DNA from 2 places in the Shewanella decolorationis genome. Region 1 is predicted to be linked to the other one. Evidence: predicted binding sites of a transcription regulator. Region 1 holds the regulator's gene; the other holds the start of a gene.
The links. Region 1 encodes LexA, which represses DNA repair genes until DNA is damaged. Its sites were predicted from a motif close to TACTGTATNNNNATACAGTA; they were not measured.
Positions count from the first base shown of each region.

Region 2: recN (DNA repair protein RecN) is a predicted target of LexA. The motif match lies at 1,873-1,892, and genes of this name have one in related genera.

Region 1 covers NZ_CP037898.1:3,799,016-3,814,811, reverse strand. Annotated here, with positions in the region: gene ctaD (cytochrome c oxidase subunit I) at 1-607, opposite strand, end outside; gene coxB (cytochrome c oxidase subunit II) at 617-2,158, opposite strand; gene EYR25_RS17020 (cell division inhibitor SulA) at 2,562-3,074, opposite strand; gene lexA (transcriptional repressor LexA) at 3,071-3,691, opposite strand; gene plsB (glycerol-3-phosphate 1-O-acyltransferase PlsB) at 3,853-6,276, shown strand; gene mtr (tryptophan permease) at 6,276-7,532, shown strand; gene EYR25_RS17000 (VOC family protein) at 7,665-8,432, shown strand; gene EYR25_RS16995 (ribonuclease T2) at 8,464-9,615, opposite strand; gene EYR25_RS16990 (efflux RND transporter permease subunit) at 9,794-12,931, opposite strand; gene EYR25_RS16985 (efflux RND transporter periplasmic adaptor subunit) at 12,941-14,443, opposite strand; gene EYR25_RS16980 (heavy metal-binding domain-containing protein) at 14,465-14,725, opposite strand; gene EYR25_RS16975 (hypothetical protein) at 14,947-15,384, opposite strand; gene EYR25_RS16970 (DUF2057 family protein) at 15,492-15,796, opposite strand, start outside.
Region 2 covers NZ_CP037898.1:4,139,748-4,155,543, reverse strand. Annotated here, with positions in the region: gene recN (DNA repair protein RecN) at 162-1,820, opposite strand; gene EYR25_RS18565 (AEC family transporter) at 1,950-2,912, opposite strand; gene lldR (LysR family transcriptional regulator LldR) at 3,189-4,088, shown strand; gene EYR25_RS18555 (DUF3319 domain-containing protein) at 4,094-4,327, opposite strand; gene EYR25_RS18550 (YjaG family protein) at 4,426-5,025, opposite strand; gene barA (two-component sensor histidine kinase BarA) at 5,000-7,807, opposite strand; gene rlmD (23S rRNA (uracil(1939)-C(5))-methyltransferase RlmD) at 7,909-9,258, shown strand; gene relA (GTP diphosphokinase) at 9,449-11,656, shown strand; gene EYR25_RS18530 (transposase) at 12,040-13,074, opposite strand; gene EYR25_RS18525 (hypothetical protein) at 13,225-13,641, opposite strand; gene mazG (nucleoside triphosphate pyrophosphohydrolase) at 14,170-15,057, shown strand; gene EYR25_RS18515 (CTP synthase) at 15,174-15,796, shown strand, end outside.

The DNA.
Region 1 (15,796 bases):
CAAACAGCGGTAACTTCATCCATGTCATACCGGGGGCACGTAGGTTGACTATGGTTACGATCACGTTGATGGCACCCATGATCGAACTTATCCCCATGATATGAATAGAGAATACAAATAATGCTGTGCTATCAGGACTATAAGTGGTCGAGAGTGGTGCGTAGAAGGTCCAACCGAAGTTAGGGCCGCCGCCTTCCATAAACAGTGAGCTCAACAATATGGCAAAGGCGAAGGGGAGGATCCAAAAACTCCAGTTATTCATCCGTGGAAGCGCCATATCGGGCGCGCCAATCATCATCGGAATCAACCAGTTCGCTAAGCCTGTAAAGGCCGGCATCACGGCACCGAATACCATAATCAGCCCATGAACCGTGGTCATCTGATTAAAAAAGTTAGGTTCAACGAGTTGTAATCCTGGCTGGAAGAGTTCGGCGCGGATCACCATGGCCATAGCGCCACCAGTTAAAAACATAATAAAGCTAAACCATAAATACAGGGTGCCAATGTCCTTGTGGTTAGTGGTGAGTAACCAGCGCATGATGCCTTTAGGTGCACCGTGATGGTGTTCATCATGGGCGGCAATTTGATCTTGAGTCAGTGTGCTCATCTTAATCCCCTACTGTCCATGGCGAGCAATATCAGCGGGTTGCACTGTATCGCCAGTATTGTTGCCCCATGCATTGCGCTCATAGGTAATGATGGCGGCAAGCTGTTGTGGCGTGAGTTGTGTGCCAAATGCCTGCATCGCCGTGCCCGGTTTACCGTGCATCACAATGTCGATGTGATTGGCGACCGGCCCCGTTGCAATTGCGCTGCCAGCAAGGGCGGGAAAGGCGGGAGGCATACCTGCACCTGTTAGCTGGTGGCAGGCGGCGCAAATCGTGGCATAGGTTTTTTCCCCTTCGGCCATCAGTTCATCATGGCTAAGCGTGGGGAGACTCGCGGGGGCGACACTGGCGGCGGGTTCTGTCGCAGCCTCGGGCGCATCGGTGGTTGCAGGGGGCGGAGTCGTGGCTACTGGTTCGCTATTGGTGCCTCCGGATTTATGGGCGTCAACGTCTTTGGCTTGTACCGCATCCCCCGTGTTATTGCCCCACGCATTACGCTCATAGGTAATCACGGCGGCTATTTCTTGGGTCGTTAATTGTTTGCCAAAGGCTTGCATGGCCGTACCCGCTTTACCATTGAGCACGATTTCAAGATGGCCGCTCAGAGGCCCTGTCGCAATGGGGCTGCCTTTGAGGTGTGGGAATACCCCCTGTAAACCTTCACCGTTAGGTTGGTGACAGGCCGCGCAGTGACCAAGGTAAACTTGCTCACCCTGAGCCATTAGCTCTTCTTTCGTCAGTGTTTGCGATAAGGCGGCTTGTGCGGCTTGCGCTGCGGCATTGGCGGCTTGTTTTTGTTCTTCAACCCAAGCATCGAACTCGGCTTCGGGCAATGCTTGCACCACTATCGGCATAAAACCATGGTCTTTACCGCAAAGCTCGGCACATTGGCCACGGTAAATGCCGGGTTTGTCGATACGGGTCCACGCCTCGTTGATAAAACCTGGATTAGCGTCTTTTTTAACGGCAAAGGCGGGCATCCACCATGAGTGGATAACATCCTCTGAGGTCATCAAGAAACGGATTTTACGATTGATCGGCAGGACAAGGGGCTTATCTACTTCGAGTAAGTAATGTTCTCCTTTGGCCTCCGCGCCTTCGATTTGAGGCCTTGGGGTTGCGAGAATGCTGTAAAACTCAATATCTTGATCGAAGTAGCTATAATGCCATTTCCATTGGGAGCCAGTCACTTTGACTGTAAGATCGGCATTGCTGGGATCTTCCATAGCAATCAGAGTTTTTGTGGCGGGAATCGCCATTAAGATCAGAATGACAAAAGGAATGATCGTCCACGCGATTTCGACTTTTGTACTTTCATGGAAGTGAGACGCGACCGCGCCTTTGGATTTTCTGTGGTTGATCATGGCATAAATCATAATGCCGAACACCACTAAGCCTATGGCGCAGCAGATATACAGAATCGTCATGTGCAGGTGATATACCTTGCCACTGATTTCTGTTACGCCGGGGGTCATGTTGAACCGCATGTCCGATGCGGCCAACGGTGGGGCGAATAGCACCACGAGTAAACAATACAACCATTGCTTCACAAGACTTCTCCTCTGCCAATTGCGAATAGCAACTACAAAGAAGAGCAACACAGTAAGTCTCAACTCTATGCAAACTCTTCAGTTCCCAAAAAAGCTTTTTTGACTTCAACGTGCGTTGGCGGCTTACTTTTGATTAAGTATTGTTACTGCTGGTATTAGCCACACTGGCACATACTGCTGAATTAACTCATTTTCTCGACTTGTGTGGGCAAGAGATATTCGATAATTTGCCGATATTTCTGCCTAAACGGGCGATATATTATGCTCGCCTAAATCAACCATACTTGCTGTTTAAAAATTGATCAAGATCACTTCTTTTTCTAATTGTCTGAAAAATTGCCAAAAAAAGCCCCACATTCACAGGTGAGGCGGCTTTCAAGGCTAAATACGCAGTGCAAAAATTTTAATGAACAGAGCTAAAAAAACTACCTTGGGCAAAGTGAGCGGGCTGCTTGAGTGTCGCGTCCGCAGTCGAGTGATTTACGACACCTTCGAGCACTATTCCCATGGCGCGGGCGCTCTTGGCCACAATTTGCAAACGACGATTGTCACGGGCATCGAGTGAGTGGATCCAAGTAATTACTGCGCTTGAAGTGCCACTGGTTAATGCTTTTTCCATAGCCCACAGGGTTTCGACTTCATCTTTCGCATGGACTAAAAGTACGCGGTCCATACGCACGCCAGCGCTGGCCAGTAACTGCTTGTAGCCAATACTAGGTGGGTTGATGAGTACGACCCAGCGGCCTTGTTGGCTCAGTTGTGCTAACTGCTTGCTAAGTTGCATTAGCTCTTGGCGCCCTTTGCTCTCGGTAGGCATAGTGATGATAGGCGTATGCTGCCAGTCTGTATTGGTTTCGCGTACCGCATCGAGCCATAAACCGGGGTGACGCGGGGCATTACCTAGTAGTTTGTTCATAGCCAATCTCCATTGCGGATCACCCCTACGGCGAGCCCTTCTATTGTTAGACTTTGGAAACTTAAATCGACTTTAATTGGGGAGTAATCTTCATTCTCTGCATGTAGATAAACGAGATTCCCTTTCTTTTCAAAGCGTTTAACTGTTACATCATCGTCAACGCGAGCAACCACAACTTGGCCATTGCGCGCTTGCTGTACTTTATGAACGGCGAGCAGATCCCCTTCGAGGATACCGATGTTCTTCATACTGTCGCCTCTGACACGCAGTAAGAAATCGGCGGCAGGGTGGAACATGCTGGGGTCGACTTGGTAATACTGTTCGACATGCTCTTGAGCGAGGATAGGTTCGCCTGCCGCCACTTGGCCAATCAGTGGCAAGCCTGATTCGCTGTTATCTTCTTCCTCAACTGGGAGGCGGATCCCGCGGGAAGTGCCAGGCATGATCTCGATGCAGCCTTTTTTCGCCAATGCCTTAAGGTGTTCTTCGGCGGCATTTGCACTTTTAAAACCCAAACGTGTGGCGATTTCGGCCCGGGTGGGTGGCATGCCAGTCTCGGCAATATTACGTTTAATCAGCTCTAAAATTTCGGCTTGGCGTGGCGTCAACGGTCTCATGTTCTTTCCTGTTTTTCTATACAGTTACTGTTAGTATATACAGTATTATTCGTAGTGCAAGTATTAACCACTTTTTAACGCGATTGGAGAGTATTAGCGAATGTTCCCTAGAATCTGGTATTCTATGGGGCTAATGAACGTACTTACATTGCATAAGAATAATGCCTAAACAAGACTCTCTTTGGTTGAAATCATTACGCTGGATCCAAAAACACTTAGTGCACACTATTGTTGTGCCGCAGGATCCCTTTGCCGATCTGAATCTGGACGCCTCCAGACCGCTTGCTTATGTAATGAAAACAGAATCCTTGAGTGATATTGCTGCGTTAAGCGAGATCACTACTAAGCTGGGTTTGCCAAGCCCCTACGAGCCGCTCGTGGTCAATGGCGTTGTTGCGCCCCGCGTCGTTTGTCTCGAAGGGCGTAAGCCTTTGTTTGGCGAGCGTGCCAGCAATGAGCCATTCCTCGAATGTTTTATGCGTTTGTTGGCCGTCCATAAAGAAAAGCCTGAGTTAGATATTCAGCTGGTGCCTGTCAGCCTTTATTGGGGCCGTACTCCGGGTAAAGAAGACGACACCATGAAGGCGGCTGTGCTTGAGCGCGAGAACCCCACTTGGTTACGTAAGTGCTTGATGATCCTATTTTTAGGCCGCCACAACTTTGTTCAGTTTTCTAATGCGGTATCGCTGCGTTATATGGCCGACGAGCACGGCACCGACATGGGGATTGCCCACAAATTGGCGCGGGTAGCGAGAGTGCATTTCCGCCGTCAGCGCAAGGTGATGACGGGACCTGTGCTGCCTAATCGTCAGGCGTTATTCCACTCTCTGCTGAAATCAGAATCCTTACGCAAGGCGATTCAGGAAGAAGCGGCGAGTAAGAAGATTTCAGAAACCCAAGCTCGTGAAACAGCAATTGAATATCTTGATGAAATTGCAGCGAATTATTCCGACAGTCTAGTGCGTATTGCCGAGCGTTTCTTAACTTGGTTATGGAACAAGCTCTACAGCGGTATCAATATCAAAGGTGCCGAGCAAATCCGCCAGCTTCACCATGATGGTCACGAGATTGTGTATGTACCTTGCCATCGCAGCCATATGGATTACCTGCTGTTATCCTACATTCTGTATTACCAAGGCATGGTGCCACCGCATATTGCGGCGGGGATTAACCTAAACTTCTGGCCAGCAGGGCCGCTGTTCCGCCGTGGAGGGGCTTTCTTTATTCGCCGTAGTTTTAACGGCAATAAACTTTATACGGCCGTGTTCCGTGAATATCTCGATCAGCTGTTTGCTAAGGGATATTCGGTGGAGTATTTCTCTGAGGGGGGACGTTCTCGTACCGGTCGTCTATTGGCGCCTAAAACGGGCATGATCGCCATGACGATCAACAGTGTGCTGCGCGGCATCGAACGCCCAGTCACCTTAGTACCTGTGTACTTAGGTTACGATCACGTGATGGAAGTGGCGACCTATCACAAGGAGCTGAGTGGTAAGAAAAAACAGAAAGAATCTGTATGGCAAGTCTTTGGTGCTATTCGCAAATTAGGTAATTTTGGCCAAGGTTATGTCAACTTTGGTGAGCCGATTACACTGCAAAACTTCTTGAATGAAACGGCGCCTAACTGGCGCATTGAAGTGGCCGACGATCCTGAGCAAAAACCCACTTGGTTAACCCCAGCGGTGAACGTGTTAGCGAATCGTGTGATGACCCGCATTAACGATGCTGCTGCCGCCAGTTCAATTACCTTAACCAGCTTAGTGTTGCTGGCGTCGGAGCAAAATGCCCTTGAGCGTTGTTTACTCGAGCGTCAGTTAGATTTGTACCTAACTTTGCTTAAGCGTGTGCCTTACACTTCGTTTACTTCAGTGGCCGAAGGTGATGGCAAGCACTTAGTGCAGCAAGGATTAGAGCTGAATAAGTTCTCCATCAATGCCGATCCTCTGGGTGAGATAGTGTCGATTGATGAGAAACAAGCGATCTCAATGACTTACTATCGTAACAATATCATCCACTTGTTTATCATTCCGTCGTTAATTGCCAGCTGTTTAACCAACAATAAGCAGATTTCAAGAGCTCAGATTTTGGGAATTGTGAGTGACTTCTACCCGCTACTGAAGGCGGAGTTATTCATGGGTATCAAGGATCTGCCAAGCTATGTGAATCAAGTGCTGGATCTGTTTATTGAGCAGGGCTTAGTGCAGGAAAGCGATACGCTGTCGGTGGTGACTGAGCACACTAGCCAAATGTTGTTGCTGGCCGGAAGCGTTAGCGAGACTTTGCAACGCTATGCGATTATTTTCAATCTGCTGGCCCACAGACCTAAGATGGAGCGTTCGGATCTGGAGTCTGAAAGCCATCTGCTTGCCCAACGTTTAGGGGCACTGCATGGAATTACTGCACCAGAATTCTACGACAAGAAACTCTATAACACCTTGAGTGTTAAGCTTAAAGAGTTAGGCTATTTTTCCGAGAAGGAAGATAAATCCGACGTTGAGCGCATTCGCGATCAAGCCAATAGCTTACTTCGAGCCTCAGTGAGACAAACCATAGTGGCGAGTGTGACCGCGGAGCATATCGTTTAATGGCTAACCATATGAATGCGGCGAAGAATAAGCCGGTGGGTAAGTCTTTGCTCGGTGGTGCCATGATTATTGCCGGCACCACAGTCGGGGCGGGGATGTTTTCTTTGCCCGTTGTGGGCGCTGGCATGTGGTTTGGCTACTCGGTACTGATGTTACTCGGTATTTGGTTCTGTATGTTGATGTCGGGACTGTTACTGCTCGAAACCAATCTACATTTCGAGCCGGGGGCGAGTTTCGATACCTTGACCAAGGAAACCCTAGGTCAGTTTTGGCGGATCGTAAATGGGGTATCGATTGCCTTCGTGCTCTACATCTTAACCTACGCCTATATCAGTGGCGGCGGCTCGATTGTTAACCATAGCCTGCAGGGCATGGGGATTGAGTTACCCCAGAGTGTTGCCGGATTTGTGTTTGCGGTCGTATTGGCTTGTATCGTGTTGATCAGCACCAAGGCGGTGGATCGTATAACGACTATAATGCTCGGCGGGATGATCATCACTTTCTTCCTCGCGATTGGTAACTTACTGATCGAGATCGATGTGACTAAGTTGCTCGAACCGGATGGCAATCAAAGCTTTATGCCTTATCTGTGGGCGGCATTGCCCTTTGGTCTGGCAAGTTTTGGTTATCATGGCAACGTGCCGAGTCTGGTGAAGTACTATGGCAAAGATTCATCGACCATCATCAAAGCGATTTTCGTCGGCACTTTCATCGCGCTGATCATTTATGCCTGCTGGTTAGTCGCCACTATGGGCAACATTCCCCGCAGCCAGTTTAGTGAGATTATTGCCCAAGGCGGCAATATGGGCGTGTTAGTCGGCGCCTTGTCGAAAGTGATGGAAAGCAGCTGGTTAAACAGCATGTTAACCCTGTTTGCTAACTTAGCTGTGGCATCTTCTTTCCTCGGTGTGACCTTAGGTTTATTCGATTATTTGGCCGATTTATTTGGTTTTGATGATTCGCGTTCAGGCCGGATGAAAACCGCAATTGTTACCTTTGTGCCACCCACCATTTTAGGTTTGTTATTCCCCGATGGCTTTTTGATTGCCATAGGTTTTGCTGCTTTAGCGGCAACCGTGTGGGCCGTCATCGTGCCTGCACTGATGGCCTATAAATCGAGACAGCAGTTCCCTAACCAGCAAGGTTTTAGAGTCTTTGGTGGCACGCCATTAATTATCCTTGTGGTGTTATATGGTGTGGTGACAGGGGCTTGTCATCTACTCGCGATGGCGAATTTATTGCCGCAGTTCTCCTAAGTATTTCTCGTACGAATCAAGCCCTCAAATTGAGGGCTTTTTCTTTATATTCATCTTTTTATCGCCAAAACTGGACAGTTGCTCAAACTCCAGCTTAACTCGAACACATTATCTGTTTGATTGGAGTCTGCAATGAGGATTACTCAGTACGCACAGGGACAGGCCTGTTGGGTCGAACTGGCGAGCCATGACTGGCAGGGTGCACAGGCGTTTTACCACGCGCTGTTTGGGTGGAATGCGGTGGAAATGGCGATTCCTAATGGCCATTTTTCGCTGTTCAACCTCGACGGTGATGACTTAGGTGCCATGTATCAAATCCCTGAGTCGGAACCACAGATCCCTAGCCATTGGCGGATCTATTTTGCGGTTAAGGATATCGAAGCCACAGTTGCCGCCATCCTTGCAGCAGGCGGGCAATTACATATGGGACCCCATGTGGTGGGTGATGCGGGCGTGATGGCGCAGGTGAGTGATCCCGAAGGCGCGCGCTTCGCCCTGTGGCAGGCTAAAAACCACCCAGGCTCACGTCGCCAAGGGGAAGAAAATACCCTGTGTTGGGTTGAGCTGGCTTGTCGTGAACCTAGCGCCGAAGCCAGTTTTTACACTCAAGTGTTTCCTTGGACCGCGCTCCCCAGTCATGTACCCGGCATCGATTATACCGAGTGGCAAATCGACGGTCAGTCTATGGGGGGCATGATGAAAATGATGCCGGAATGGGGCGAGATCCCCGCCCATTGGATGCCCTATTTTATGGTGGCAGATTGTGATGCCTTTGCCGCTAAGGCGCAGGGGCTAGGCGCACAACTATGCGTGCCACCCAGCGATATCCCAGATGTGGGACGTTTTGCGGTGATTGCCGATGCGCAAGGGGCGACTTTTGCAATAATTCACTTAAAGTGAAGTGAAAGTTAGTGAGCATTATCAGAGTGAGTTAGTTTGGCATATCAATTAATAACGGATCAGGACAATTGGTCTTTTTTGCCTTCGGTGCTTTGGCAAGCAGGCTTGGGATTGAGTCTGACAGCTTGATATTTTGAGGAAGATTAATCCGTATTTCGTTTAATAACCCCTTGGCACAATGGACTGTGACCTTAGTGTGTGCACTTTGGCCAAAGCTGGCATCAAAGCTTTGATTTAGCTCCTTTTGAGTCACTTTTTTACCAATTCTTTCATGGATAAATTGTTGTACCCATGCCGAGGCATTCACTTCCTGCGTCAGCTGAGTCGCCAGTAAAAAGTAATCATTAGGGTCTTGGTTGCGACAGGTGCCATGTTTCCACCATTCATGGCGCTCTAAACAGCTGCCGTAACGGGCGCTTGGCATCACTTCCTCGAGATTTTTTTGAACGGAGGCATTGAGCGGCACCTCGGGATAATCACAAAAATCACTCGGTTGTTGTTTTACGCTGCTGCAAAAGCCGTAACGGGTGTCACATTGCTGGCGATTCGGCCAGAGGCCATGCAGGCTAAAGTGTTGCCACTGAGGCGCATCACTCGTTTGGCTTAAGGCGCGGCACTCGGGTTTACGGCTGCCATAGAGTTCGCAAAAGGTGCTCTGCCAACTTAGGGCGAGCACATTGGAATCGTAGTTATCCTCAATTTGGCACACATTACCTTGGTGTTTTTCTGGCGTGCTCCGCTCCTGCTGGCTTTCACTCTTAACCGCAGCGCTCTCGTTAATGATGCTTGTTTGCGCTGGCTCTACGTTAGTGGTGGGCTGAGCGGTTGCAATTGGCTCGGCAGGCGCTGTACCTGTGGCACTATATTGCCCGCAATCACCTTTTATCCAACGCAGTGGCGAGCTGTTGGCATTGGTGCGCACCCTGAGCCAATCTGGATTACTGCTATTACCTAAAATTTCGGAGACGGGATAACGCTCGCCAATATTGCTCTGCCAATCATCGGGATTGGTTTGTTTATTTTTGGACTGAAACAGTTCGCAGCGCTTGTTGGCGACAAACTCTCCCGAGGCGGGGGCCGCCTGAAGGGTGATGGGCGTTAAACCTATCAACAACAGCCCCATCAAGCCAAAGCTATGGCGATAAATACCTGTGCTGTTGTGGAGGGAAAATAAAACTGTCATTCGCTGGCGTCCTTTCTGCTATGGCAGTGGCACAAACATATGGAGTTGCAAGCTGCTATTGTGCAGTGAAATGGCCGAATACGCGAATAGGATATTGACTGAAAAGCTAATTCGAATTCAAGAAACATAACCCCTAACGTTAATTGTGCTAGGGGTTATGTTTAGTTAAAACAGTGAGTTATTCTGCTTTATTGATTTGGCGAGCGTAGATCAACAGATACAGTGCTGGCAGTACAAACAGTGACAGTATAGGTGCTGTGACCATACCGCCGACCATAGGTGCGGCGATTTTTTGCATTACATCGTTACCCGAACCTGCGCCCCACATGATGGGTAGCAGGCCGAAGAAGATGGTTGCGACTGTCATCGCTTTAGGGCGAATACGCATGACCGCACCTTCAATCAAGGCTTCTTTTAAGTCCTCGACTGTGTGGTAAGTGTTTTTCTCCTGCCGATGTTTAATGGCGTTATTGAGGTACACCAACATTACCACCCCGAACTCGGCGGCGACCCCGGCAAGGGCGATCATCCCCACGGCGACGGCGACTGAGATGTTGTAGTCGAGTAGATACAACAACCAAGTGCTACCCACGAGGGCGAAGGGGAGGCTGAGCATAATAATGCTGGCCTGCATGGTCGAGCCAAAGGTCATCATCAGTAGAATAAAGATCACCCCGAGTGCCATAGGGATCACTTGCTTAAGTTTGGCATCGACTCGCTGCATATACTCGTACTGACCCGCAAAGCTATAGCTGTAACGGGGCGGCACAACGAGTTCTTCATCTAAAGCGGTTTTTGCCGCGGCGATATATTCACCAATCGAAGTGCCTTCGATATCGATAAATACCCACGAAATTAATCGGCCGTTCTCACTCTTAAGCATTGGCGCGCCATCGTTAATTTCGATATCGGCCAAGTTACGCAGCGGCAAATAATGCCCTGATTTAGTGATCACTGGCAGCTCGCGCAGTTTCTCGATATTGTCACGCAGTTCACGGGGGTAGCGCAGGTTGATGGGGTAACGCTCCGCGCCTTGAACCGACTCTCCAATGTCCATACCGCCAATCGCGTAACGTACTACATCTTGGATATCCTGAAGCGTCATGCCGTAGCGGGCGGCCACATCGAGTTTGGGGCTGATATCGATATAGCGACCGCCACCACTGCGTTCGGCGTAGGCCGATTTAGTGTGTGGCACTTTACTCAAGATGGCCTCAATCTTAGCGCCTAGGGTTTGTAGCTCATTGACATCGGCGCCAGTGATCTTAATCCCCACGGGGGTTTTAATCCCCGTCGACAGCATATCGATACGAGTTTTAATCGGTTGTACCCAAGCGTTGGTTAGGCCGGGCACTTTTACCGTTTGTTGCAGCTGATTGATGATGCCGTCTAAGGTCATGCCCTCACGCCACTCTTCATGGGGTTTAAGCATAATCGTGGTTTCGAGCATGGTCAGTGGCGCGGGATCGGTGGCGGTTTCGGCGCGGCCGACTTTACCAAATACGCGGGCTACCTCAGGGACGGTTTTAATCAAACGGTCGGTCTGTTGCAGCACTTCGGCGGCTTTACTGGCGCTGATCCCAGGCAGTGCCGTTGGCATATAGAGTAAATCCCCCTCTTCTAGGGCGGGCATAAACTCACTGCCCATGCGCGTCATAGGATACCAAGCGCTCGCCAATGCGACTAAGGCAAGCACAATGGTGACTTTAGGGAACTTAAGCACCAGTTTTAATGCTGGTTGATACAGGGCAATCAACACGCGGCTGATGGGGTTGCTGCGCTCACTTGGGATTTTCCCACGGATAAAGTAACCCATGAGAATGGGTACTAAGGTAATAGATAAAAACGCGGCCGCCGCCATGGCAAAGGTTTTGGTATAGGCGAGCGGTGCGAATAAGCGTCCTTCCTGCGCCTCTAGCGCGAAGACCGGTACAAAGCTTAAGGTGATGATAATCAGCGAGAAAAATAGTGCTGGGCCGACTTCAATCGAGGCTTCAGTTACAATGCGCCAATGCTCTTTTACCGAAGGCTCTCGGTCGTGCTCGGCTTTAAAATGCTCCAAATGTTTGTGCAGGTTTTCGATCATAACTATGGCGCCGTCAACCACAGCACCGATAGCTATGGCGATACCGCCAAGGCTCATGATGTTGGCATTCACGCCCATTTTGTTCATCACGATAAAGGCGATAAGAATCGACAGCGGCAAGGTGATAACGGCCACTAAGGTTGAGCGGGCATGCAGCAAAAACAGCAGACACACTAAGCCCACGACCAGCATTTCTTCGACCACTTTGCTGAACAGGTTATCGACGGACTTTTGGATCAGCTGCGAACGGTCATAGGTTGGAATGATTTCCACGCCGTCAGGCAGACCGGTTTTTAACTCTTCGAGTTTGGCTTTAACCGCATCGATCGTCGCGAGGGCGTTTTCACCGTAACGCATGACCACAATGCCGCCCACGACTTCGCCTTCGCCATCTAGCTCGGCAATACCACGGCGAGAAGCCGGGCCTTTACGGACGGTGGCAACATCCTTAAGCAACAAACCTGTGCCCGATGGGCTAGTGATCCCTAACGGAATTTCGCGAAAATCCTCTAAGGTTTGGCGATAACCCTTAGCGCGCACCATGTACTCGGCTTCGGCCATTTCGACTACAGAGCCGCCCGCCTCGCTGTTGGCTTTATCGATCGCTTGCTTAACGGCGGCGATATCGAGCTTGTAAATTGCCATTTTGTCCGGCTCAAGCACGATTTGATAGGTTTGTTCCATGCCGCCAACGGTCGCAACTTCGGAGACTCCGGCAACGCTTTGTAGCTCGAGTTTGAGATACCAATCTTGCAAGCTTTTCAGTTGCGACAGGTCTAAGTTGCCGGAGCGATCGACCAGTGCGTACTCAAATACCCAGCCCACACCTGAGGCATCGGGGCCGAGAGAGGGTTGCACCCCTTGGGGCAAGCGACTGCTGATCTGGCTTAAATACTCCAACACCCGTGAGCGTGCCCAATAGATGTCGGTGCCATCTTCAAAGATGACATAGACATAGGAGTCACCAAACATCGAATAACCCCGCACGGTTTTTGCACCGGGCACGGCTAACATGGCGGTTGAGAGTGGGTAAGTCACTTGTTCTTCAACCAATTTTGGCGCTTGACCCGGATAAGGGGTCTTAATGATCACCTGCACGTCGGATAAATCCGGCAGGGCATCGAGCGGCGTTTTACGCAGCTCCTGTATCCCCCAGACAGTGATCATCATGGCGATAATCAACACCATGAGCCTTTGCCTGATCGAGGACTCGATAATATATTTCAACATAATCCGCTCCTAGTGCTGATGGCCGCTGCTTAAACGCATTAAGCTGCCCTTGAGGCTGGCCTCGGAGTCGAGTAGGAATTGTCCCGATGTCACCACGCGCTCACCTTCGTTCAGGCCCGAGACTATTTCGGCCTTACCTTGGCTCATCATGCCGACCGTCACGGCCTTAGCGGTGAAGCTGTCGTCGGCCTGTTTAACTATCACGCGGTTTTCTTTACCCGTTTGGATCAGGGCTTCCTGCGGGATCACTAACACATCTTTATTCGGGCCGCCGAAGAGCGAGACCTTGGCGAGTGTCTTAGGTCTTAGGGAAATGTCGGTATTATTCAGCACCACGCGCACTCTTAAGCTGCGGGTGACGGGGTCCAGCTCGGGATAGATATAGTCAATCGTGCCTTCGATACCGCTGATATTCATCGCGGGGACTGAGACTTCGGCCTTTTGACCCAGGGCAATCCAGCTTTGCTCATTTTCAAACACGTCGGCAATCACCCACACTTTAGAGAGGTCGACAACCGACATCACCTCGGTTGACGGTTGGATATACATGCCATCACGCACATCGAGTGCTTTGACTATGCCATCTTGCTGGGCATAAAAAGGCACCCGGTATTGGGTTTTGCGTGAGTCTGCAAGCTGTTGGATTTGTTTTTCATTCATACCAAGCAGCGATAAACGCAGCCCGGCTTTGCGGACTAGATCCTGATAACGGCTACTGTTACCCGCAGATTTGGCGGTATCGAGTGCTAACAGATAATCATCCTGGGCGTTAATCAGATCGGGTGAATAGATCTCGTATAGTAACTGGCCTTTTTTAACTGAGTCGCCCACCGATTTGATCATCAGCTTCTCAATCCAGCCAGTCACACGGGCATGCACATGGTTGATCTGACTCTCGTCGTAGTCAATTTGGCCGACGGTTTCGACAAACTTCCACAGGGTATCGCGTTTTGCCTCTGCCACTTTCAGTGCAAGCGCCTGTTGCATGCTGCCAGAGACATTAATATTGATTTCCTGAGTATTGCCGCCGGTTTCAACCTTTTCTAAATTCATGCCGCAGATAGGGCAAGTGCCGGGCACATCACTAATAATGTGGGCGTGCATGGGGCAGACATATTTAATGGTTGCACCCGAGCTTTGCCTTTTAACTAAGCTATTCGCTTTGGGGGTTGGTGTATCAAAGACTTGCGCCGCATTTTGGCTTGCTGCTTGATGCTCTGCATGTTGTGCGGCAGTACTGGCTTCTTCCTCTTCTTCTTTTTCAACGAGGAACATATTGCACTTAGGGCAACGACCGGGTTCGTGGCTTTCGACCTCGGGGTGCATAGGGCAAGTGTAGGTTTTGACTTGATTTGCACTATGAGTATCGTGCGCATGCTCTTGGCCTGTCTCTGCTTGAGTGGCAGGATTAACGAGCTGGGCCTGGGTTAACCAAGGCGTACCCATAAGTAAACTACTGAGTATCAATACTGCCTTAGGGCCTGGCTTTTTTACTTTATGAAATTGGTTCATATGCCTCATCTCCAGCCTAGCTTAGTGGTGCGCGTGATCTTTGTGCATTGCACCGTCAGCCATTTTTTCTGTCGTCGCTTTTGGCTCTAAGTTCATGCCACATTTAGGGCAAGTATCGCCTTTGTTGCCTGTCACTTCGGGGTGCATAGGGCAAACATAGGCTTGGGCTTGTTCCTGTGGCGCTGCATTGTTGTGGTGATGCTCATGGGGTGTTGCCGTAGCAAACACACTGGTGCTGGTCATTAAAAATGCAACTAAGGCAAGATTAGTTAAGGTTTTCATATTGTTCACTCCATCGGGTTTTACAGCCGAATATGAGTGCATAAAACGTGACTGCGAGATTCCGGCGCTTTAAGGCGCGAGAAAGGGTCGACACAGTGGCCTGTGTGCTCAGTACAACGCTTTTGCTTTACTCTGGGTGCTAAGATGTTGGCGCACCACAATAAACGGCGAAATAAATTGTTTTTTAGCTTGGTTTGCCCTGAAAAAAGGGCGCAATGAGGCTAGGCTATCGGCGGTTTGAAGGCCGAAGACAAAGAGATAGAGTGGAAATGAGGCATAGGAGTGGCCACTGGGGTATCGCTCAGACTCACACTCGGCCAGAGGTGTGGGCTGAAAAGAGTGCCAGCAACTGAAATCGTTAAACAATGTCCACAGTCGTTGAGACAGGATGTGGTGCCATCACAGCAGTGCTTTGCGCCGGGAAGCATTTGATCGTTACAGCAATCTGTATTGGCCATTGTACTTGAGTCAGAGTGGTTCTCTGTGTTCATTTGCATCATAGCTGCATGATCCATTCCTTGGCTGGAAGGATGATGAACCATAGCGCCCATCTCCATAGAGCGCATCACCATGGCGTGACCATTAGACACGACACTTTGCCCGACGAGTGCGAGTAAAGTGAATATGACTAATAGATAACGACTAAGTGCCTGATGCATATATATTCCAAATAATGAACGGCTCGATTCTAGCATAGGGGCATTAAGCTGCAATGCGTTAACTCACATTTCAGTTAATGCCCCAGCTTGCAAACTCCTAAGGTTTATTATTTAGAAGGGTGACTTACCAGCATATCCGCCATTAATTGGCTGTGGTTTTGCAGGGGGAGTTGACGCGGTTCGGCGCCATCTTCGCTTAACTGAATGCTAGGGTTTTTGATAAAACGCCTTGCATCGGCTTCGCTGACTAATTTAGTTGGGGTGTTGATTTGGTAATTAGACTGCGGTGCGACATCTAAAGTGAAGAATAAAGGCTCTGATTTGACCCAAGTGCCGCTATCATCGGCGCGATAGCTAAACAGATCCTGATATTTAACTTCAACCAGCACTTTACCCTCTGGCAATTGCACAG
Region 2 (15,796 bases), 340 kb from region 1:
CGTTGCCTTGCATAAACGCCAGCCAAATTGCTGCAAAAAACTGAAACGTCAACACGCCCTAGTTAACTCAAACTAAAGTTCGTTACCCTATAAATGCCAATGCCTTATCTGATGTAGATAAGGCATTGGTTATGACGTGGAATATTTGGCTTAGTGTATTCTTACTGTAATAATTCTCGTGCATTAGCGAGAGTGTTAGCAGTAATTGTATCGCCACCAAGAAGTCTGGCTAATTCTTGGATACGTTGCTCCCTATCCAAAGGCATCATAGTGGTTTCTGTACTTCCCGCCTTGTTGAATTTGTTCACAAACATATGCTGGTGACCATTACCTGCAACTTGCGGCAAATGGGTCACACACAATACTTGGGTCGATTCGCCAAGGCTGCGTAGCATACGTCCAACTACAGCAGCAGTAGGGCCCGATATACCCACATCGACTTCGTCGAAAATGAGTGTCGGTGTGGCAACCTTTTTCGCGGTAATCACTTGAATACCAAGGCCTATACGTGACAATTCGCCGCCTGAGGCAACCCTAGATATAGGTTGTAACGGCTGACCTGGGTTGGTGGTAACCATAAACTCAATATTATCGCTGCCGTTCATCGACATGATCTCTGGGTTGAAATTCACTTCAATGGTGAACTTACCCTTAGGCATATTGAGTTCGTGGATGGATTGAGTCACTAACTTATCCAGCTCTTTTGCATAACGGGCGCGGCTCTGACTCAGCTTTTGTGCGTTAGCGAGGTAGGCCACTTTACTGGCCTCCACTTGGCGTTGAATATCTTCTAGCTTATTTTCATCATCATCGAGTGTGGTGAGTTCGGCCCTGAGGGCGAGATGATGCTCGGCTAATTTTTCTGGGCTGACATGGTGCTTACGGGCCAGTTGCATGGCTTTAGAGAGCCTTTCCTCTAAATAAGCAAAATGCGCGGGGTCGAGTTCAAGTTTACTTAGGTAGTGCTGCAATTCGCCAGCGCTCTCTTGCACTTGAATAAGCGCTTCGTTCAGCATAGTGCTGACATTGGTTAATGCGGGGTCATAGCTTTGCAAATTCTCTGCAAGGCTGACGGCTTTATTCAGCAGTGACTCGATATTGCTCTCTTCACCATCTGTGAGTAAAAACAGGCTGGCTTGGCAGCTATCGACCAATTCGGTACCGTTTGCGAGACGTTTGTGCTCCTGTTCAATCTCTTCAAACTCTCCCACCTTAAGATCAAACTCATCTAACTCTTCAACTTGATATTGCACCAGTTGTTTACGGGCGATACGTTCCTGCTGGGAGGCTTCTAATTGCTTGAGTTCGGCTTCGATTTGTTTACAGCGCTGATAGCTTGCCGCCACTGCGTCTATCAGTAGTCTGTGATTGGCGTAGCTATCGAGTAAGGTGAGCTGGTGTTCACTCTTTAACATGGCATGATGGGCGTGTTGGCCATGGATCCCTACAAGTAATTGCCCCAGTAATTTTAACTGAGTCAAAGGAACGGGATTGCCATTGATATAGGCGCGTGAGCGGCCGTCACTGCCAATGGTTCGACGCAGAATACACTCATCATCGAGTTCGAGATCGTTATCCTCGAGCCAGCGTTTTGCCAGAGGCACATCCTCGAGTGAAAATCGGGCACTGACTTCGGTTTTGCTCGCGCCAGGGCGAACACTGCTGGCATCGGCACGGTTACCTAGGCACAAGCCAAGGGCGTCGATGGCAATAGATTTACCCGCGCCAGTCTCACCGGTAATGCTGGTCATACCGGGGCGAAAGTCCAGTTCAAGGAAACGTACGATAGCGAAATTGTTGATGCTGAGTTGGCAAAGCATAGTGAGTTCCTGTCGAAAAACTTACCAAATCACTGTATTGATAAACAGTATATACTGAATTTATATACAGTAAAGTAACTTTGGGTGAATATTCGACATGTCGCTTTGTTATAAAATCTAATTAGTTGTTTATGAATAGATTTTAACAAGTTGTTCCAGAATGGGTAGGCTGAAAAAGGTCACTATAGTGCCAAAGAGTATCCCTTGGGCACTGCTGGAGGCCTGGGTGTTATAGCGTTGGGCCAAAAGATAGACGCTTGCCGCCGTGGGCAAGGCGCTAAGTATGACACCCATAACGAGGTAGTCACCGGTGACACCCAAGCCTTTTAACATGAAGTAAACCAAGGCGGGTTGCAGAATAAGTTTAAACAGGTTGATAAGGCTGAGTTCGATAAAGTTTGTCAGGCTAAAGACCTTGCTATCTTTTTGGTAGCGCATGGCTTTCGCCAATACCATGCCGACGGCAAAGAGGGCACAGGGACTGGACGTATTGCCTATCTGCTGGATCATCATTGCCAAACCGGAGGGGAGAGTTATCCCTAATGCCGAAATAGCCACACCAATAAAGCAACCGATTACAATTGGGTTTTTCACCACGGCTAGCAGCATGATCACCGCGGCGTGATGTTGTCGCTGTTTATTGGTGGCGAGTTCTAGCGAGACCAAGGCCACGGCAAACATGAGCACGGACAATAAACTGGCAATCGCAGCGGCAACTAAGGCGCTTTGTTGCTGGGGAAATAAGATGATAAGGAGTGGAATACCGATAAATGCGGTATTACCAAAAGTCGCATTTAAGGCGCGCACGGCGGCAATTGCATGTTGTTTAGGATTAACCAGTAGGGAGATGCTAATACAAATGAGGTAAATCACCAGCATGGCGGCACTGTATCCGGCAATAAATCTCCATTGCAGAATGTCTTCAATCGGCTGCTGTGCCAGTGCTATCAATAGGATGGCAGGAAACGCAATATAGTAAACATATTGATTGAGTACTTGGTCTGTTTCTACTGGGAGAAAGCGCAGTTTTTGCACAAGTGTGCCCAGTAGCATGATCCCGAAGACGGCAAACAGAGGGGTTAAAATGGTCATGACCCTCACTCATCCTTTTGTGTTGCTTATCCCACGAGATAGCCTTAGTGATGCTTGATTTCATTCAAGCCGTCAAGGCGAAGTCGGCTGGGATGTTATTTCAGCGAATTAATGATAATCGGCGCTAGCGCAGTAAATTTGTTAGCAAAATAGCATAGCATTCTCCCTAAGAGCTATTGCGCTATGGTCGTAGAAATGAATAATTCTACGTTTAAAACACAATGAGTTAGTGCGCGTTATGGATGCTGGCACTGACATAAATGATAGGGATTGAAAATGGCTGATGATGTAGGCGGCGAGCTACAGTTAATTTATCTGTTTGTGCATTTAGTGAATGCGGGGAGTTTTTCCCAAGCGGCTAAAGAGCTCGACATGCCCATCGCCACAGTGAGTCGCAAGCTGGCCAAGCTTGAGGAAAAGCTAGATAAGCAATTGTTTATGCGTAGCACCCGTAAGCTGCGATTAACCGAAGAAGGTCTAGCATTATTCCAACGTTATCAGAGTGTCATTGCCCAATTTGATGAACTCAGCGGTGTCGGAAGTGATAAACCCGAAGGGACATTGCGGATTGCGGCGCCGATTTCGATTATTTCCATCATTTTTATCCGTGCACTGAACGAGTTTGGGCGTTTATATCCCGATATTCGCCTACATATTTCCCAAAGCAATGAGTTGGTGGATTTAATTGATAAAGGGATTGATGTGGCGATAGTGGGCGGTGCCCAGCCCGATTCCTCTTGGGTGTCGAGTACCTTAGGCGAGCTTGATTATTGTTTGTTTGCGACGCCAGAATATTTAGCCTCGGCGCCTAAGTTAACCCATCCCGATGATCTTGAAGCGCATCAGTTAATTAAGGTGTGGCCACTGTTTAACTGGCACTTAAAGCACCCGAATGGCGAGTCGTTTTATTTTAATGGCCCGACAAAGCTTACGCTCACTGATTTGCACGGGGCGATTCAGGCGACACTCGATCACGGCGGTATACTCTATGGCCCTGAATTATTTGTAAAACAGCAGATTAAAGAGGGAAAGTTAAAAGTGCTTTTGCCCGAATGGATAGGTGAACAGCGCAGAATATCGATTCTGTATCATCAGCGAAGTCAGCAGCCGCTAAAGGTAAAAGTGTTTATCGAGTTTATGCAGTCTAAGGCGCCCGAGCTGTTTTCGATGGCGTAAGCTCGTTAGCGTTTGCGTGGTTTTAGCGGATTTTTACTCATGGAGTTTTGGGTCTGTTTCGCCTCTTGAAGGCTAGCGCGGGTGGCGGGCACAATCCCCAGTTCAAGGTAGTAACTGACTAAACGGCGCAGTTCAAACAAAGAGCCAATACGGCTCTGCTCACCTATGGTGAGTTTCCAGGTATCGGTGCGGCCTTCGCTATTGGTTAAGATAAATCCTTGGTAAACGAGTTTTCTCATATTGAATGGATGCCTAGCTAAGTCCTATCCCCTCGTGCAGTATTCCCCAGTATAAGATGCTACCTAAAAGCCAAGTCTCTTAGGTAGCCTGTTCCTATTTAGGCCACGCTAATGCCGATATTCGATACACCGGCTTCGATAATCTCTTTGCGTAAACCTTTCACCAACTCGGCGGTGATCTTAGGATTTTCTTCGATGATTTCCAGCAGCGTATTTTGCAGTTCGCGCTCTTCTTCCATCACTTCATGGGCGAAGACGTAGTCATCTAAGGCATCATCGGTTAAATCCACATCGCTGATAGTCTCGATATAGTTCGCCACAGTGCTTGAGGATAACTTGCTAATATTGGTGATATCTTCTTCAAGGTTGGTCTGAATCGCACCAAGTAATGTCGAGAGCGCAACTACGGCGTCCATCGCTGGGTATACGCCATAGCTATCAAAATCGGCAGGTTCTGGGGTGTTATCTTCTAAGCGTTGCAGATGCACATCGATGTTGAATTTTAGCTTGTTGTCGTACTGGGATTGCCAAAGAAGATCGAGCACAGTGCTTAATACCGCAGGATCGCCAAACTCACAAACCTCTGAAAACAATTGGTAATTTGGTAACATTCGTTGGCAAAGAGCAATGGCAAAGAGTTTTTTCTGTGGTAGTTCTAGCGCTTTTAAACGCTTAAAGAAGCCCGTTTTTTTGGTCATCTGTTATTTCCGCTGATAGCTGTGATAGCACTTGTTTTGCCGCCGATTCTACCTTAGTTAGCTCATCAAGTAACTCTAGTATTTCCGGTTCGAGATCTTCGACGCGGGCATCACGTTTCAATGCCGATTCAATCTCTTGGCATAATCGCTGTGTGGTTGGCACACCGCAATAGCAACTGGCACCGTGAAGTTTGTGAACGGTTGTCAGCATACTCGCTTGATCGTTCTGACTCAGCGCCGTCTCAATAGCCGAGACAGTTTGAGGCAAGGAATCCAATAGCATGCGCAGCATATCTAAAGCTAAATCCGACTTATGGTTAGCTTGGGTTAAGCAAAGATCCCAGTTGAGGGTATGTAAATCGAAATGGGTGAACTTGGGCCGAGTGATCCAGCGGTTTATCTCCGCTTTGAGGGCGGCTTCATCGATAGGCTTAGGCAAATAACCATCCATACCGCTACCTAATATCAGCTCACGTTCCTCTGCTATCGCGTGGGCGGTCACGGCAATAATGGGTGTATTGCGGTTCATCGACCCTTGGCGAATTTGCTTAGTCGCGCTGATGCCGTCGGTGCCCGGCATTTGGATATCCATAAAGATAAGGTCAAAGGTGCGATTCTTGGCTTGTTTGACTGCTTCTTCACCGCTGTTAACGGCGATAACGGTTGTGACTAGTTCATTGAGCAAGGTTTCAATCAGTTTTAGATTGGCAAAGTTATCATCCACCGCCAATACGGTGAGGGATTGGCGTGCAGCAGGTACAGCAATCGCCACGGGAGGTAAAATGTCATATTCCATCGGTGGATACAGCATATTGCGCGCCAGTTGGTGTTCGCTTACGGGCAGTGACAATACTACATCGGCATTGGGGCGAATAAACTGGCTGAGCATATCTTGTTCTTGGCAATCGAACAGTACGATTAAACAATCCGTCTTACCCTTAGCTTGGTTTAAGGTACCGAGCAATTGGTTAGAATTGCTAAATCCATGGCAGCTCAATAACACATAATCGAACTGATGCTCAGTGGTCGAGAGCGTCGTTAACAAGCTTGGAATGTGTTGATGGTGGGTTACTTTTGTATCCCACTGTTTTAGCTGACGACTAATTACTGAATGGGTGAGGACTCTGGGCTCATAAAACAGCACTGTCTTGTCTTTGAGTTTTTCAAGGGGGAGCGAATCGCCAATCTGGAATTGACCTAGGCCTAATGGTAGGGTGAACCAGAAGTTCGAGCCCTTATCCACCGAAGAAGTAAAGCCAATTTGGCCGCCCATTTGATTGACGAGGCGCTTAGTGATGACTAGCCCTAGCCCTGTTCCGCCAAAGCGGCGAGAAATCGAGGAGTCTGCTTGGCCAAAGGCTTGGAACAGGAAATCCTGTTGGTTTTCATCAATTCCAATGCCGGTATCAATCACATCACAGCGTAGCACCACTTGATCATCGGTCTGGTTTTGTAACTCTAACTTGACTAATACGCTGCCCGAATCGGTAAACTTGATGGCATTGCCCACTAAATTATTGATAATCTGACAAACACGCATCGCATCGCCGTTAACATTGTCGGGGACATTGGGCGCAATATCGACGACCAATTCCAGCCCTTTGGCCTGTGCGCTACCTGATATTAGGGTGATGGTTTCACCTAGGGTTTCCCTAAGGCCGAATGGCATGTTTTCTAACACCATTTTGCCTGCTTCGAGTTTCGAGAAGTCGAGAATATCGTTGATAATTGCCAGCAGGTTAGTGGCGCTACGTTCGATGGTATTAATGTAATCGACTTGGCTTGAGTGCAGCGGGGTTTTAACGAGTTGACGGGCAAAGCCTATCACGCCGTTTAATGGTGTGCGCAGCTCGTGGGACATGTTCGCCAAGAACTCCGACTTAATCCGACTGGCCTCCAGCGCGCGTTTTTTCGCTAAGTCGAGCTCGACGTTTTGGATCTCAATCTGCTCTAAGGTTTCCCGTAGATCCGAAGTTGCCTGATCGATATTTTGCTGCATTTCATCGTGATATTCCGATAGTGAGCCCGCCATGGCGTTAATACCGCGTTTAAGCAAATCCAGCTCACCGATAAGATTGCCCTCAAGCCTAGCATCGAGTTTACCCTCACGGATTTTGGCGACCACCCGCACCATTTCTGTAATCGGCTGGGTAACGTTTTTAACCAGACGAAAGGTAAACAACAGGTTTAATTGCACCCCAATCAAGACGATAATAAAGGCGGCCACGGCGGCCCTGTGTTGTTCGAGCAGCGCGCGTTCTTTATTGATAATCACCGAAATATAGCCAAGCAATTCGCCATTATCGGTTTGGATATCAAAATTCACGGGCGCCCCCGCCGCAGTTGGCGCGGTGGCAAAAATCGGTGTGCGTAGGATAAGGCTGTCGCCCACATGTTCGATTTCGGTTTTGTGCAGATTGGTCAGCGCCTCTTTATAGCGCATGATTTCGAAATCTTTGTGGTAATGCGATGTGACAAACAGTTGATTTTGAATGTCAAAAATAGCGATAGATTTAACGAGCGTGGATTTATTCAGTTGGGCTGCGGCAAGGAGCCGTTTGGTCGCTTCCCTGTCATTGCTCACAAGTCCCACTTCACTGGCAATTGCCAGTGGCTCGATAATATTGCTGCCCTGTTCAATCAGCGTATCTTCGAGTTCATAGAAGCGATTTATGGTAAAGTAGCTGCCCAGCAGAATACCGACTAAGATCGTCGGCGCAAGCGCAAGCACCAGAACCCAGGAACGTAAGCTGTATTTGGTCATGTTGTTGACAGGGTTCATAGCCGCAGCGCAGTTTCCTAAATTCTAGGGACGATATAATTTTATAAGACTGCCAGAAAAAGGGCGGTCTTTACCAGTTTTTTATTGATTTAGAGGCCGAAATGGCACAATTTTTTAAAGCAAAACCAAATAGTTCCAAGCAATTGTCTGCGAAGCAATCCTTTAGCGTGCACCAGCTCGATCATCTAGGGGCTGGTATAGCACAACATCAGGGAAAAGTCGTATTTATCCCTGGCGCCTTGCCTAGTGAAACCGTGCAAGCGCAGCTAACCGAACAAAAGAAAAATTACGCCCGTGCCAAGCTGATTAAAGTCGAGACGCCAAGCACTGAGCGGGTTTCGCCCTTATGTCCCCATTACCAAAGCTGTGGTGGCTGTGATTTACAGCATATGTCATTAGCAGGCCAGCGTGAGCATAAGTCGGCGGCTCTGGTGGATATTATGGCAAAATTTGCTGGCGCCGAAGGCAAATCAGTGCCCGCATTAACGGGCGAAGGTTGGCACTATCGTCGCCGCGCCCGCCTTGCGACCCTATTTGATAAAAATACCAAGCAGTTGAGCCTAGGGTTTCGTGCCTCAAGCAGCAATCAAGTCGTGTCTATTGATACCTGTTTAGTCTTGGCGAAACCCTTAGCGGATTTAATCGCGCCATTTGCTAAGTTGCTTAATCAACTGGCGGCGAAATCGAGCCTTGGGCATGTAGAATTGATTGATGCCGACAATGGTCATTTTGCGGTAATTAGGATCACTAAATCCTTAAACGATAAGGATATGGGCAAGCTTGCGCAGTTTGCCGAGCAGCACCAAATCCATATTTGTTTGCAGGATAACAACGGTGAGTTCCATGGCGTCAATGGCACGCTGTTATTGCCTGTTTACCAGTTGCTCGATGATAAAGCCGATGCAACCCCTGTGAGCTTAACCTTTACCCCAGGCAACTTTGTGCAAGTCAACGCGCAAATTAACAAGGCCATGGTGGCGCAGGCGTTAGACTGGTTAGCACCGCAGCCGGGTGAGCGCATTCTCGATCTCTTCTGTGGTATGGGGAACTTCAGTTTGCCTTTAGCTAAACTGGGTGCCGAAGTGATTGGGGTTGAAGGGGTGCCAGAAATGGTCAGTCAAGCCCGTGAAAACGCGGCGGCGAATGGCTTGAGCAATTTAACCTTTTACCATGGCGACTTAAGTGCCGATTTATCCTGTGAGCCTTGGATGGGCAAGATTGATAAATTGCTACTCGACCCTGCGCGCGCGGGGGCGTTTGAGAGTTTGCAATGGCTTAAGAAGATGAAACCCCGCCAAGTGGTGTATGTCTCTTGTAATCCGGCGAGCTTGGCCCGCGACAGTGCGGTGTTACTCGAACGTGGTTACAAGTTACAAAAGTTAGGCTTAATCGATATGTTCCCGCAGACACATCATATCGAAGCCATGGCGTTTTTTGAGCTTGCAAAATAAGTCTTGCAGGCTGGGCAAGGTTGCTTCACTTGCCCGCGTTATTCGAGTGTAAAGTAAGCAAAGCGTTTGAATAACGTAAAAAATGTGAAGTTTCGTCTCGTTGGGTTTGACAAGTCCGTGCCAATGCTGAAGATAGGAGTGCCGAGGTGGTGCCACTTTTCTCTGAGCACGAATAAGGAAACAAATTAAGATGGTCTCTGTTCGCGAAGCGCACTTTAATGATCCCGATTTTCATCTTGAAGAGTGGGTGGCTCGCTATGTTAGTCATGTCGATGAGGCGCAAACCTTGCTCGCCCTGATTGAGCAGGTCGATGCTTTACCCGCTAAGAGTCCTGCCGCGAAAAGAGAACTGCTCGAACGTGCCCGAGAGATGATTGAAATCCTCGCGCCGCTGAATATGGATATCGAGACACTACAAGCGGCCATCCTGTTTGTGGTGTTTGATGCGGGCTTATTAAACGAAGAAGCGATCAAAGAAAAGTTTGGTGAGCCGCTGGCGCGGTTAGTCGCCAGCGTGGTGACCATGAATGCCATTGGCGCGTTAAAAATCAATCCTAATAGCCGCTCAACCGAGCCGCAAATCGACAATATCCGCCGCATGTTGCTGGCGATGGTCGAAGACGTGCGCGCGGTGGTGATAAAACTGGCCGAGCGTGTTTGTTTGCTGCGCGCCGTGAAAAATGCCGACGAAGAAACCCGCGTCTTGCTGGCTCGCGAAATTGCCGATATCTATGCGCCGCTCGCTAACCGTTTGGGTATTGGTCAGTTAAAGTGGGAGTTAGAAGATATTTCCTTCCGTTATCTGCATCCAGATACCTACAAGGACATTGCCAAACAGCTTGATGGTAAGCGGTTAGACCGCGAAGTCTATATCGAAAAATTTGTCGAGCAGTTGCAACAACGCCTCGATGAGGATCATATCCGCGCTAAGGTGTATGGTCGTCCAAAACATATCTACAGCATCTGGCGCAAGATGAAGGGCAAACACCTCAAGTTTGATGAGTTGTTTGACGTGCGTGCCGTGCGGATTGTCACCGAGCGTTTGCAGGACTGTTATGGCGCCTTAGGGGTGGTGCACACGCTATGGCACCATATCCCGCGCGAGTTCGACGACTACGTGGCCAACCCTAAACCTAACGGTTATCAATCGATTCATACCGTAGTGGTAGGGCCTGAAGGTAAAACCGTTGAAATTCAAATTCGTACCCAAGATATGCATGAAGATGCAGAGCTGGGGGTTGCCGCGCACTGGAAATACAAAGAGGGTAATCACTCCGGCAAACAGAGCGGCTACGAAGAAAAAATCAATTGGCTGCGTAAAATTCTGCAATGGCAGGAGGACGTGGTCGAAAGCGGCAATTTGGTTGAAGAAGTCCGCAGCCAAGTGTTTGAAGATAGAGTCTATGTCTTTACCCCAAGCGGTGAAGTGGTCGACTTGCCGCTCGGTTCAACCGTGCTCGACTTTGCCTACTATATTCACTCGCAGGTTGGCCATAAGTGTATCGGCGCCAAGGTCGATGGCCGCATTGTGCCGTTTACCTATCAGGTTGAAACGGGCGAGCGCATTGAGATCATCACTTCGAAGCACCCCAATCCTAAGCGCGATTGGCTCAATCCAAACTTAGGTTATATCCGCACATCGCGGGCGCGCTCGAAAATTCAGCATTGGTTTAAGCAGCAAGACCGCGATAAAAATATTATCGCCGGTAAAGAAATGCTCGAAGCTGAGCTGGCGCGAGTCAGCCTTAAAATCAAAGATGCCGCCATCGCCGTTGAGCGTTTTAATATGGCGAGTATGGACGATTTGCTTGCGGCAATCGGCGGCGGTGATGTGCGTTTACATCAGGTTGTTAACCATATCCAAAGTAAGTTGCGCCTCGATGAGGCGAGCGAAGAAGATGCGGTTGAAGAATTAGTTAAGAAGAGCCAATCTAAATCTGGCACCAATAGCCGAGGACAGGTGGAAGTGAATGGCGTGGGTAACTTACTCAGCCATATCGCCCGTTGCTGCCAGCCCGTACCTGGGGATGAGATTTTAGGCTTTATCACCAAAGGGCGCGGTATTTCTGTGCATCGCTCCGACTGTGAGCAGGTGAAAGAGTTGATGCGCGTTCACCCAGAACGTGGCGTCGATGTGGTTTGGGGCGAGAACTATTCAGGTGGTTATCGCATGCGCCTGCGTGTCTTAGCCCATGATCGCAGCGGATTATTGCGGGATCTCACCTCAGTACTCGCCGCCGAAAAGTCCAATGTGCTCGCCATGAGCTCGTCATCGGATATTAAGAATCAGACGGCAGCCATTGAGCTGGAATTAGAGCTATACAACCTCGATGGATTATCGCGGGTGTTATCTAAGCTCTCCCAGGTCGATAGCGTGATAGAAGCAAGACGGCTTTAAGGTTAGCAATCTCTTTCGAAGCGATTAGCCTCGAAATTAGCAATATAGGATACTTTGATAAGAGATATATTGGAGGGCAGGGAGGCTGTTCATCATTCTGAGCAATGGCATTTGCTCTCCGACGCGCAGCGAGTCCGTCCTTTGATGCTCGACCGCACCGTGTGATGTGAATGGATTCACGAATGCCACGGTGGCATGGATGCCAAAGAGGGGCGGACGGTCGTCTCGCTAATCACCATTGCTCAGCTTCCTAGCATCGTTGTTGGCTGTAGGTTTCAAAGAGACACATAGCATGCTTTGGGACAAAAGCGTGCTATGTTTTGCGCGAAATTATCTTCATTTCGGATAAAAAAAATAATCCTAAACGCTGAGTCGTGAGCAACTTAAGGATGTAACGCTTGGCTTGATGCTTTTCCTTTACACCATTTGCCGCTGTTATGCTGTTTTTTAAACGCGCACATGCTATCCCATCGACCACTTATGCCACTGTATTGACGTCGAAACTCTTTGGCTGATGTGAGCCACGCATCGGGCGGAATGCCTAATTCATTGAGTAATTTCGGTCGCTGGTTATCGATATAGCCTTTCTTATCAAGACGGATGGCGCGGCCTGTCCAATCAATCAGTTCGAGATAATCGGCAAAATGAAATGGAATGCCCACTTGCTGATTCAGGTGAGCTGCGCCATCGAATTGGACCAACGATTTGCGGAGAATATGAGCTTGATTGGTTGCGGAGTCAGTTTGAGGCACTGGGATGGTTGATGGATGATTTGAGGTGTTTAGCGAGTCAATTCGCTCCTGAATCGATGTAAAATCAGAGGATTGCAAAGAATCGGCAATGCCTGCTCTGATTGGATTTAAATCGACATACATCATGCACGCGAGCAAGGCTTGTTCATCCAACAGTGCTTGCGATTTAAAACGACCTTCCCAAAAGGCGCCTTTACACTCATCTTCTCGATTGGCTTTACGGGCAATTTCTTCATTTAAACAACGCATAAACCAAGAAATACTGCTTAATCGTTCATGCCACTCGGTAATTAAGCCATCGAGTAACATGCGTTCACCTTCGATTAAAGCATCACCATTCATATACTTAGTAGCAATTGCATGGCCTTTAGTGATTTGGCACCAACGGCTGATAATGTCTTTTTGCGTTAACGATTTGGCCTTATCGACATCTATTTTAAGCACTAAGTGGTAATGGTTACTCATCACCGCGTAGGCGCAAATATCGATACAAAATATCGCAGATAATGCCTTAATTTTATCTACAATCCAGCCACGTCGATGCTCGTAACTGCGCCCTGAAAACTTATCCTCACCGCACAAAAAAGCCCTGCGAACACAGCGATTTATCACGTGATAAAAGGGCGTTGCATTAGCATCAATTAGCTGTCTTCTGGCCGAAGTCATAGCAAACTCCACACAGACAAAATCAGGATAATTTAAAGCCTAGTAGAAGGGGCTGAAAAACACAAAAGATATGGCTGTCCTTGCTATTTTTCACTGTGTGAATTGCCTATGGAAAAACGCATGACTATCCCTGTGTTTTATAACGCCAAGCTAAGCGGCGCCGGTTACGGCGTCCTTGCTTGAGCGCCTTGTTAAGTGCGTTTTGATTGATAAGACCAACCAAATGATAAGTAAAATAGGCCATCCCAAAAACACAACTATTAAGGAGCCATTTCTTAGATATTCCCAAGCCTTTGTACTACCTTCCCAGCTACTCGACGCAAGATTGATATAGTGCTCATTTACAAGCCAAGCCGGAAATTCTCCGTTCGCAAGCCTGCGAGCGTAGCTACCTTCTTCTCCGCCTCCTAAGAATAAATCTAATGTCGGGTAAGGTTTTAACAGTAAATAATATTCTAAGCTTCCTCCTGGCTTATGTACTGCAGTCCAGAACAATAAGATTGTAATAACTATTAGTAGGATGGTAATTTTCTTCATAAAAGCACTTAACATTTTATTAGTGCGCATGCGCGTTTACCTCGTTGGACCAGTGAAAACGCGCATCACTAACTGTTTGTATTGCAAAGAACTTATCAGCTTTCTGCCAAATAAACCATCTGGAAAAACGCGCATGCGCGTTTTCCAAACCTATTAACTAAAACTCAGCCTCTATAGTCAATTGATTTTATAGCGTTTTATTTATTGCGCATGGAATTAGTGCGCACTGTTCTTGTCTTAAAATCATACAAAAATACCTAAATTTAAATACGACTGTATACCCATACATTCTTAGCCGATTTCTGGTAAGGCCAAACATAGGCAAATAGATAAGAATTTGTTTGCCAGCAGTAGTGGGAATTTTCGGTTGAGTTAACGAGCCGAAACACACTTTTGAGCATCTTCTTCACTAAAACCTAATATCAGACTCAAAATAGCACTTTGAGCTTGGCTACTTTATCATTAGCGCTTTATTACGGCCTTAGTTGCGACTCAGCTTGAGTGTATTCCTGTTTACGCATCCTGTACTTGTGTCGACTCTCTTGAAAGGATATCAGCATGACTTCCCATACCACGCCTTCTATTACTGAGCTTTCAGCAACAGCACTTTCAGCAACCGATGTTGCGCCGCTACTGAAGATTATGGAGAAGCTGCGCGATCCGCAAACGGGTTGTCCTTGGGATAAGGCGCAGACCTTTCAAACCATAGTGCCTTTTACCCTCGAAGAGGCCTATGAGGTGGCTGACACGATTGAGCGTTTAGCCCTAGACGAATTGCCCGATGAGCTGGGGGATTTATTATTCCAAGTAGTGTTTTATTGCCAGCTTGGCAAAGAGCAGGGCAGGTTCGATTTCAGCACAGTCGTTAATAAAATCACCGACAAACTCACCCGCCGTCATCCCCATGTGTTTGGTGAAGCCACGTTTGAGGCGTTTGAGGCCGATGCCAGTAGTCAGCAGATGAAAGCGAATTGGGAAGCAATCAAAGCCAGCGAGCGTGAACAAAAGGCTCTGGCGGCTGGGGTGACTTCATCAAGCGAGGTTTCTGTGCTTGATGATATTCCGCGCGCGCAGCCGGCGTTATCCCGTTCAATCAAAATTCAGCAGCGGGTTGCACGTGTCGGGTTCGATTGGCCTGAGCTTGAGCCCGTTGTCGCAAAAATCCATGAAGAAATTGATGAAGTGCTGGCGGAGGTGAATCAGCCAAGGCTTGACCAAGCCAAAGTGCAGGCCGAAATGGGCGACTTATTATTTGCGGTGGTGAATTTGGCGCGTCATTTAAAGGTGGACCCAGAACAAGCGCTGCGCCAAGCCAATGTTAAATTTGAACGCCGTTTTAAAGGTGTAGAGGCATTTGCGAGACAAAATAATAAAGCATTAGAAGAACATAGCTTAGAAGAGTTAGATGCCTACTGGGATAAGGTTAAACAGGGCGAACCAAGATAAAGGGCAAATTATCCGGATTGGTGTTTGTCGAATGGCAACACCTTTGGTATACTACTGCCCCGTCCTAGTGCTTTCTTACAAGCACGTATTTTCAAACTCATTTTCTCAGGTTCAGCATGACTACAAGGTATATCTTCGTTACTGGTGGTGTGGTTTCATCACTAGGTAAAGGCATTGCAGCCGCTTCATTAGCCGCAATTTTAGAGGCCCGTGGTCTCAATGTAACCATCATGAAACTGGACCCATACATTAACGTTGATCCAGGTACCATGAGCCCAACGCAACATGGTGAAGTGTTTGTGACTGAGGACGGCGCAGAAACAGACCTTGACCTAGGCCACTATGAGCGTTTCATCCGCACTAAGATGAACCGTCGCAACAACTTCACCACAGGTCGTATTTACGAGGAAGTGTTGCGTAAAGAGCGTCGCGGTGACTATTTAGGCGCGACGATTCAGGTGATCCCACACATCACTAACGCGATCAAAGAAAAAGTGATTGCTGGTGGTGAAGGTCACGATGTGGCTATCGTTGAAATCGGCGGTACTGTTGGTGATATCGAATCACTGCCATTCCTTGAGTCTATCCGCCAATTAGGCGTTGAACTGGGCCGCGATCGTACCCTGTTTATGCATTTAACCTTAGTGCCATTCCTTGGCGCTGCAGGTGAAGTGAAAACGAAACCGACTCAACATTCAGTCAAAGAATTGCGTTCTATCGGTATTGCACCCGATGTGCT